Regions from separate parts of the Bradyrhizobium sp. WBOS08 genome, predicted to be linked through region 2. Evidence: predicted binding sites of a transcription regulator. Region 2 holds the regulator's gene; each other region holds the start of a gene.
The links. The regulator LexA, encoded in region 2, represses DNA repair genes until DNA is damaged. The targets are predictions, from matches to a motif close to TGTTCNNNNTGTGTTCNG.
Positions count from the first base shown of each region.

Region 1: a site for LexA is predicted at 1,131-1,148, ahead of DCM80_RS22330 (putative DNA modification/repair radical SAM protein). Genes of this name have one in related genera too.
Region 3: a site for LexA is predicted at 1,397-1,414, ahead of DCM80_RS29180 (single-stranded DNA-binding protein). Genes of this name have one in related genera too.

Region 1 covers NZ_CP028988.1:4,760,062-4,763,338, reverse strand. Annotated here, with positions in the region: gene DCM80_RS22340 (DNA polymerase Y family protein) at 1-381, opposite strand, end outside; gene DCM80_RS22335 (ImuA family protein) at 278-1,066, opposite strand; gene DCM80_RS22330 (putative DNA modification/repair radical SAM protein) at 1,229-2,464, shown strand; gene DCM80_RS22325 (UdgX family uracil-DNA binding protein) at 2,464-3,277, shown strand, end outside.
Region 2 covers NZ_CP028988.1:6,295,575-6,298,851, reverse strand. Annotated here, with positions in the region: gene DCM80_RS29695 (ComEC/Rec2 family competence protein) at 1-697, shown strand, start outside; gene DCM80_RS29690 (hypothetical protein) at 705-1,139, opposite strand; gene lexA (transcriptional repressor LexA) at 1,534-2,235, opposite strand; gene glp (gephyrin-like molybdotransferase Glp) at 2,411-3,277, opposite strand, start outside.
Region 3 covers NZ_CP028988.1:6,189,612-6,192,888, reverse strand. Annotated here, with positions in the region: gene DCM80_RS29190 (outer membrane protein) at 1-103, opposite strand, end outside; gene DCM80_RS29185 (outer membrane protein) at 343-1,122, opposite strand; gene DCM80_RS29180 (single-stranded DNA-binding protein) at 1,569-2,066, shown strand; gene gyrA (DNA gyrase subunit A) at 2,421-3,277, shown strand, end outside.

The DNA.
Region 1 (3,277 bases), 1.5 Mb from region 2:
GAACAGATGCGCGCAGCCGGTGATGTCGAGGAACAGCCCGTGCGGCGGATCGAGCGCCACCAGCGGCGTGAAGCGGTCGCACCAATCGGCGATATCGCTGAGCGTCTTGGCATCGGCCGCGACATCGGCGTCGAACACTTTCAAGTCCGGACACATCGCCCGTGCATTGGCCAAGGGTTGGCCGATGTACAGGCCGAGGCGCTCGGCGGTCTCGTCCAGCGCATGGATCACCAGCGCATTGTTGTCCTTGATGACGACGATGCTCGGATGCGTGGATTCACCCAGTCCGGCGCTGCCAAGAAACCGCTGAATCCGGTCGATGGGCAGGCGCGGCAGCCACAGGCTGAGAATACGTCGACGGCTCACTGAACTTGCACTCATCACAATTCCATTCCATGATCCACCGGCCGCAGGGGCCATGACGATTGCGCAAAAGCTCGGCATCGAAGCGCGGCGCGCCCCAAACGTTCCACACAGGTCCCGGCGGCGAATGCGCCGCGCGCAGCATCCATCGCGTCTCCGCGGTGGAAGGCAGCGGCTGCGCGGCCATGCGCAGCATCAGGCCGGTGACGCCGGAGCCTTGCGCGGCCAGCGTCAGCTTGCGGCTCGCCACCAGATCGAACTGCCTGGTCTCGCCCCAGAGCTCGAGCACGACGGCGCCCAGCGCGTCGCAGGCAAGCGCATCGGCCGAGATTCGCAGCGCGCTCTCGACATCGGCGGCGCGGACCATCACCACGCGGCGCGGATCGAGGCCGAGCTCTTTGAGCCCGCTCATCGACAGCGCACCGGTTTCCACTTCCGAAAAATCCTGCCGCACCCACAGCAGCGGCTTGCGTGCCGTCACGCGCCCCGCAAGCCCCATGACAAAACCCGTCGCGGCCACGCCCTGGCGCCCCTCGCAAAACACCTCGTGGATCGCCGCACGCGCGAGGCCGCCCTTCAGCGCGTCGTCGATCCCGCTGTGGCCGAGCGCCACCCGATCGTGCTGATGCACGATCTCCGCCGTCTCGATGCGCTCGATCTGGCCGCGCAAGATCGCAAGCGCGCTCATACGTGCGCCGCTCATGCTCGCCGCTCCTTCAGGAATTGGTGCCGTGGCCTTCAAAAGAAGAACCAGCAGCTGGCTCATTTGTTCATGATATGTTCTAATATAAAGCTAACGGCGCGCGGAGAGTCAATCGAATTGCCGCGCTTTCGGATTCATCAGCGGAATCAATGGGATTTAGACATGGACGTGCAACGTAAGCTGGAGATCCTGGCCGATGCCGCCAAGTACGACGCGTCCTGCGCCTCCAGCGGCACCGAGAAGCGGGATTCCAGCGACGGCAAGGGCATGGGCTCGACCGCGCCCGGCATGGGCATCTGCCATTCCTATGCGCCGGACGGACGCTGCATCTCCCTGCTCAAGGTGCTGCTGACCAACGCCTGCAATTACGATTGCCTTTATTGCGTCAACCGTGCCTCCTCCAACGTGCCGCGCGCCCGCTTCACGATCGAGGAGGTGGTCAAGCTGACGCTCGACTTCTACCGACGCAATTACATCGAGGGCCTGTTCCTCTCCTCCGGCATCATCCGCAGCCCCGACTACACCATGGAGCAGGTGGTGGGTGTCGCGCGAAAGCTGCGCGAGGAGCATCACTTCCGCGGCTACATTCACCTCAAGACCATTCCGGAGGCCGACGATACGCTGATCGCGGAAGCCGGCAAATATGCCGACCGCCTCTCCATCAACATCGAGATGCCGCAGGAAACCAGCCTGCAGCAATTCGCGCCCGAGAAAGACGTGCGCGCGATCCGCCGCACCATGGGCCGGCTGCGGCTGAAGCTCGACGAGGCCGAGGAGAACCGCGCAACGAGAACGAAGGCCAAGCCGCAGCGCTTCGCGCCGGCCGGCCAGAGCACCCAGATGATCGTCGGCGCCGACAGCGCCTCCGACCACACCATTCTCCACACCAGTTCAAATCTCTACGGCTCATACAAGTTGAGGCGGGTCTACTATTCCGCCTTCAGCCCGATCCCGGACGCCAGCCGCGCCTTGCCATTGGTGCAGCCGCCCTTGCTGCGCGAGCACCGGCTCTACCAGGCCGACTGGCTGATGCGGTTCTACGGCTTCGATGTCGGCGAGATCGTCGACGACAGCGCGATGCTGCCGCTCGAGATCGATCCAAAGCTCGCCTGGGCGCTGCGTCACCGCGACCGCTTTCCGCTCGACGTCAACCGTGCCAGCCGCGAGGAGCTGCTGCGCGTGCCGGGATTCGGCACCAAAGCGGTCGAACGCATCATCGCGGCACGGCGCACCACCACGATCCGCCTCGCCGATCTCGCGCGGCTGCATGTGCCCCGCAACAAGGCGATGCCGTTCATCGTCCTCAGCGATCACCGGCCGTCACCACATCGTCTCGACGACGCGCGGCTGATCGAACGGTTCAAACCGAAGGCAACGCAACTGGGGTTTGGCTTCTGATGCAATACATCATCCTCGACACCGAAACCGATTTCGACGGCTGGCGCAAAGCCGCGCGCAGCCTCGTGCTTCACCACGTGCCGCCCAGCGATGTCACCTGGACCGTGCAAGGCGGCGAAGCGGACTTGTTCGCACCGCCCGCGCCATCACCGATCCTCGAGGTGAACGACGGCACCTTCAACGTGTCAGGCAAATTCATCGAACTCGCCAAAGCAGCGATCCTGCACCGCGATCCCCAGCGCTTTGCCATCCTCTATCGGCTGCTGTTTCGGCTGAAGGACAATCACGATCTCATCGATGTCGCGACCGATCCTGACGTTGCGCACGTCACCGCCATGGCGAGAGCGGTCCATCGCGACGAGCATAAGATGCATGCCTTCGTGCGCTTCCGCGAGATCGGCAGGGAACGCGAGGCGCATTACGTTGCCTGGTTCGAGCCGGAGCATCACATCGTCGAGCTCGCCGCGCCGTTCTTCGCAAAACGCTTTGCCGACATGCCCTGGTCGATCCTGACTCCCGACCTCTGCGCGCATTGGAATGGCCATTCGCTTTCGTTCACGCCGGGCGTCAGCAAGAGCGAGGCGCCGGGCGAAGACCGGCTCGAGGAAACCTGGCGGCGCTACTACGCCAGCATCTTCAATCCGGCCCGGCTCAAGGTGAAGGCAATGCAGGCCGAGATGCCGAAGAAATACTGGAGGAACCTGCCCGAGGCTTCGATCATTAAGCCCCTGATCGAGGACGCCGAGCGCATGACCGGTGCTATGATCGCCAATGCCGCAACCGATCCGCACAAGCCCCAGAAGCGGCCGGAGG
Region 2 (3,277 bases):
GGCGGCATTGCCGGGCGCGGTCGGCCGCATCCCGGCGTTCGGCATCGCGCCGCTGATCGCCGCGAGCCTCGGCATCATCCTGATGGGCCTGTTGCGCACGCCCCTGCGCTGGTGCGGTGCCGTGGTGCTGCTGGCGTCCATCGCCTGGGGCCTGTCCGTGCGGCAGCCGGATGTGTTGATTGCCGGGGATGGCGCCAGCGTCGCGGTGCGGGGCGGGGACGGGCGCCTGCACCTGATCAGGGCGGGCAAGGACAGTTTCCTGCTGAAGGAGTGGCTGGCGGCCGACGCCGATCCGCGCGATGCCGGCAGCAGCACGTTGGCCGAGGGAGTGTCGTGCGACGAGTCCGGCTGCGTGACACCGCTCACCGATGGGCGCCTGGTCGCGCTGGCCTCGCGCATCGACGCGCTGGCGGACGATTGCAGCCGCGCCGCGCTGGTGGTGACGTCGCGGGCCGCGCCGCCCGATTGCGTGGCGATGGTGGTGGATCGGCAGCGGCTCGCGCGCCAGGGCGCGCTGGCGCTGACACGGCATGGCGACGGATTTGCGGTTCAGGCGGTCAAGGCGAGAGGTGCAGACCGCCCCTGGTCGCCGGCGGCAGCCGGCGAGGGAGATTTCGAAGGAGCCCTCATGCCGAGGCCGGCTTCGCGCGTCCGCGACGCAACGCCGGCGGAGGCCGATCTTCAGGCCGAGGACTGAGCTTTGATCAGCCGATCGGCTGGCGCGTGACGGCCGCCCGACTGTCCGCGATGATCTCAGGCTTATGCTCGCGCTCACCGACCGGCTGCGTCACCGGCAGCTGCAGCACGGTTGCGCGCTGGCCTTCGACCAGCTGAGTCACCAGCACGTACTTGCCGTCAGGAAATTCGATCGCGTCGTGATGGCGATCGGGAATGTGCGGATCGATCTTGCCGAACTTGCCGACGCGGGAGTTGACGGTGCGCGTCCAGATCCAGCGGTTGTCGTAACGGACGTTGTCGGCGAAGGCGAGCTCCGTCCCCGGCAGCAGGCAGACCGCAACGGAGAGATCGGCTTCGGAGGCGAAGCCGCGCGTCGAGGTGCCGCGGAAGGTTGTCGTGACGATCGTCTCGCCGACTTCGGCGGGACGCGTCGCGACGGCATGCAGGCTGTAGTCACACATCGGGTGCTCCTCATGCGAAGATAGCGACCCGCGTCTCGTCGAGGCGCAGGCCTCAATCAGAGTGGAAGCCTGCAACGCTCTGCTTGGTTATGGGCAAATCTGCGGCTCGCGTCCGCAGCGCGCGATCACATTATCTTTCCCGGATTCGATAGGAACAAACATCGCATGCTTGCATTTGGCCGGCGTATCGGCGCTGCCGCACCACTCTGGCGCAAGGCTATCGCATTTGGCTATGGTCAGCCGCCTCCACAGCGTCATGGCCGGGCTTGTCGCGGCCATCCACGCCTTCCACGCAGCACAATGAACGTGGATGCCCGGGACAAGCCCGGGCATGACGACCTCTGCAAAATTCAAGTGCGATTGCCGAAGCGCGCCCGGCGCTTGATGCTCGGTATCAGTACTTCCGGTAAAGCCCGATCAGCTTGCCCTGAATCTTCACGCGGTTCGGCGGCAGGATACGCACCTCGTAAGCGGCATTGGCCGGCTCGAGTGCGATCGAGGCGCCGCGGCGGCGGAAACGCTTGAGCGTGGCCTCCTCGTCGTCGATCAGCGCCACCACGATGTCGCCGGTATTGGCGCTCTCGTTGCGCTGGATGAGCGCCATGTCGCCGTCGAGGATACCGGCCTCCACCATGGAATCGCCGCGCACTTCGAGCGCGTAGTGCTCGCCCGAGCCGAGCATGTCGGGCGGAACGCTGATGGTGTGGCTGCGGGTCTGCAACGCCTCGATCGGCGTGCCGGCCGCGATACGGCCCATCACGGGCACCGCAACGGGCCGCTCGCCCTCGTCCATGGAGGGGCTGGAGCTGGTGCGGACCTTGCCGAGATTGCCCTCGATGACGCTCGGCGTGAAGCCGCGCCGGGCGCCGGCGGCAGCCTGGAGCTCCGGCAGCTTGATCACTTCGATGGCGCGTGCGCGGTTGGGCAGGCGGCGGATGAAGCCGCGCTCCTCGAGCGCGGTGATCAGGCGGTGGATGCCCGACTTCGAGCGCAGGTCGAGCGCATCCTTCATCTCGTCGAAGGAGGGCGGCACGCCGCTTTCCTTCAAACGTTCGCTGATGAACCTCAGAAGCTCGTATTGTTTGCGCGTTAACATCTCGACCAAAGTCCCCCGGTTGATGTCGTTCGATTCCGAGACGATGAGTTCAGCGATAAGCCGCTACATGCTCGAAACAAATCATGAACGGACACTATATGTTCGATACATGTTCCGCAACTGCTTAATTTACCGTGAACGGTGGCGAACTCGCGGAATGCGTGTGGCCTTGCACTCAGACGGGGAGCCGCAGCACCTCGCAAGGGCTGCCGGCCTCGGCCTTCGGCGCGAACGGTGCGCGGACGAGAAGTACCTGTGCCGCAGCAAGATTCGCAAGCAGAGAGGAATCCTGATGGCTGACGGGGACGGCGACTTGCGCACCGTCGTCGCGCAGCTCCAGGCGCGCGCGCAGATAATCCTCGCGCTGGTCGTTGGCGCCGAGATCCTTGCCCAGCAAGGCGCGCTCGCGGCGATGATGAATCACTGAACGGCCCGACAAGGCGCGAATCAACGGCACCATGAACAGGAACGCGCACACGTAGGACGACACGGGATTGCCGGGCAGGCCGATCACGCGCATCGCGCCGAGCCGTCCGTGCATCATCGGCTTGCCGGGCCGGATCGCGATCTTCCAGAACGCCATCGAGATGCCTTCGTCCCGCAGCGCCTGCTGGACCAGATCATGGTCGCCGACCGACGCGCCGCCGGTCGTGATGAGGATGTCAGCACCGCTCTCGCGGGCGCGGCGGATACCGGCGGAGGTCGCCTCCAGCGTGTCGGCGGCGACACCGAGGTCGATGGTCTCGGCGCCCTCGCTGCGGGCGAGCGCATGCAGGGCGTAGCCGTTGGAATAGACGATCTGGCCGTGCCCGGGCGTGGTGCCCGGCCTCACCAGCTCGTCGCCGGTGGCGAGGATCGCAACTCTGGGACGGCGGTGGACGGCGAGATCCGGGTAATTCATCGCCGCGGCAAGCGCGAGATCGCGCTCCGTCAGGCGGGTTCCCTTGCGCAGGAGCACGTCACCCTCGCGGAAATCGACGCCGGCCGGGCGGACGTGCCGTCCGGCGATCGCGGCTTCCTTGATGGTGACGCGGTTGCCGTC
Region 3 (3,277 bases), 110 kb from region 2:
GAGCAACCGGCGCCTTGGTGTAGGGGCGAGCCGCGAGATCAGCAGCCGAAGCAGGGGCCGCCAGAGCGAACAAACAGGCCGAAGCCAACAGAACTTTCTTCATTTTCAACTTAATCCCAGTCCCAGTTTCTATTGTTGCCTTCCTTGACGGAAGGGCAGCGGACTCAACGGCCCAACTGATGCGGTGCTTACACCACTGAAGCCGCAAGTTGTGTCTCCGAGAAGCCACAGTGGTCGAAAAGGTGATGGTTACTGACTCATTACGCCTGCATATCTGACCTCCCGAATGACAAAGGCCGGCGCGAGGCCGGCCTTCAATCATCGAACGATGTCAGAGAGATATCAGTATCTGGCGATCAGCGGCCCGCCCCAGCGGTAGTTCACCCGGATCAAGCCGATATCGACGTCCTGGCTGATACGATCGGAGCGTGTAACGGCGCCAAGCGGGGCCGCCAGCAGGTTGCCCGAACCGGTGAAAGTCATCGTGCGGTTGCCGAGGAAGATGTGGTCGTACTCGAGGCCCACCGTCCAGTTCGGCGCAAATCCAAACTCGATTCCTGCGCCCACGACGCCGCCCCAACGGGTCTCGTTGGCGCGGTCGAACTCGAGACCCGTGACGAGATCGTAGCTGCGGTAGCGGTCGCTGACGACGGCGCCGCCGCCTTTCACGTAGAGCAGTACGTTATTCCAGGCGTAACCGACCTGGCCGGTGATCAGACCGAAGGCATCGATCTTCGAGCGATTGCGCAGGCCCGTGCCCACGAGCACCGTGCTGATGTTGTCGCCGGAGAAGTCGGCCCAGTTGCCCTGGCCTTCGAGGCCGAACACCCAATTGGTCGACTGCCAGCGATAACCGACCTGGCCGCCAACCGTGCCGCCGGTCGCGCTGTGACAGCCCTCGCCAACCAGGACGCCGGTCCCGGGCGTGACGAAATCCCAGCACTTGCGGCTGCTGCCGCCGCCGCCGTTGAGGCCGACGTAGAAGCCGCTCCAGTCGTAGATGGCGGCGACCATCGGCGCCGGGGCCTTGGTATAGGGGCGCGCGGCGAGATCGGCCGCGCTGGCGGGAGCCGACAGGCTCAATGTCACGGCACCGATGGCACCAATCAGAATCTTGTTCATTGCAGTCTCCCCAGTGTTCGCCGCTTCTCGAAGTCCCCGAAGCAGCAGATCAGGCGCGACGCCCTTATGATTCAATTACAGGGCGATCGTAGTCCCAAGGCGGCGCCGAGTCCGTCTCTCAAATGCCACACTTGGCGGTGCCCGAAAGGGGTCGCAACTTGCTCAATGTTAAGCGGTTTTGCCTGTTTACCGGAACCTCGCCCGGTTCCCGTGGTGGAACATTCCTTGGTGCCGGTGGGATGAATCCCAAATTCTGTCCCGATGCGCTGTCGGGAAGAACAAATCTGGAACGCAGCGAAGGTCGATGCTATATGTGGGGATAACCCAGGGGGTGATGGGCTGAGTGGCGCCTGCGAGCGTATAGGGTCGCCCCAACAGGGCGCAGAGGAACGCGGGCAGCGCGCTCGGCCTTTGAAATCAAGTGGCATTCGGAGTGGAGAGCGGCGATGGCGGGAAGCGTCAACAAGGTCATTCTGGTTGGAAATCTCGGCAAGGATCCTGAAATCCGCCGCACCCAGGACGGGCGGCCGATTGCGAATTTGAGCATCGCGACATCGGACACCTGGCGCGACAAGAACACCGGCGAGCGCAAGGAGAAGACCGAGTGGCATCGCGTCGTGATCTTCTCGGAGCCGCTTTGCAAGATCGTCGAACAGTATCTGAAGAAGGGCGCCAAGGTTTACATCGAAGGTGCGCTGCAGACCCGCAAATACACCGACCAGAGCGGTGTCGAGAAGTATTCGACCGAGGTCGTGCTGCAGGGCTTCAACTCGACGCTGACGATGCTCGACGGCCGCGGTGGCGGCGGCGGAGGCGGCAGCTTCGGTGACGAGCCGGGCGGCGATTTCGGCTCTTCCGGCCCCGTCAGCAGCGCGCCGCGCCGTCCTGTTGCCGCCGGTGGCAGCAGCCGCAACAGCGACATGGACGACGATATCCCGTTCTGAGAACGGATCGGACGAGGCGGCGCTGGCGGGTCTTCGGAGCGCCTTTGCACGTCGTGTCAGCAAACCCTGCCAATTGGCAGAAAGGGCTCGGGATTCCCGAGCCCGCTTCATGTTCGGGTTGAACTCGGCCCGCGCTCGGCAAAGCGGATTGATGGGCGCTCGCCGCGCGGGGGATCCGTGGTGGCAGGGGCGATTTTGGACGACCTGTTCCAGGTTGCTTCCTGGTGTGCCGTGCAATGCCGTAAGTCATTGGAAAAATGAGCGGAAAAAGCGCTTCCCCTGACCCTGCAAGGGTGGTTATCAGGGCCTCGATGCGCTATATGATTCCCAGATAAAACCTCACCGGATTTCCCCTTGGCTGACGACGACAACAAGCCCGGCGACCAGCCGGCGCAACCCTCGGACATTCGCCCCGTCTCCATCTTCGAGGAGATGAAGAAGTCCTACCTCGACTACGCCATGAGCGTGATCGTGGCGCGGGCGCTGCCCGATGCGCGCGACGGTCTGAAGCCGGTGCACCGCCGCATCCTGTACTCGATGAACGAGCAGGGGCACACGCCCGACAAGAAGTACGTCAAGTCCGCCCGCGTGGTCGGTGACGTCATCGGTAAGTACCACCCGCACGGCGATCAGTCGATCTACGACGCCATGGTCCGCATGGCGCAGGACTTCTCGATGCGCGTGCCGCTGATCGACGGCCAGGGCAATTTCGGCTCGGTCGACGGCGATCCCGCGGCCGCCTATCGTTACACCGAAGCGCGCCTGACGAAGGCGGCGCTGGCCCTGTTGACCGACATCGACAAGGACACCGTCGACTTCCAGCCGAACTACGACAACAACGAGACCGAACCGTCGGTCTTGCCGGCCAAGTTCCCGAACCTTCTCGTCAACGGTGCGGGCGGCATCGCGGTCGGCATGGCGACCAACATCCCGCCGCACAATCTCGGCGAGGTCATCGACGCCTGCGTCGCGCTGATCGACAACCCCGCGCTCACCATCGACGAGCTCATCAACATCGTGCCGGGACCGGATTTCCCGACCGGCGGCGTCATTCTCGGACGGCAGGGCATCCGCTCCGCCTATCACCTCGGCCGCGGCTCGATCGTGATGCGCGGCAAGGTCGCGATCGAGACCATCCGCAAGGAGCGCGAGGCGATCATCATCACCGAGATTCCCTACCAGGTGAACAAGGCGACGATGGTCGAGCGCAT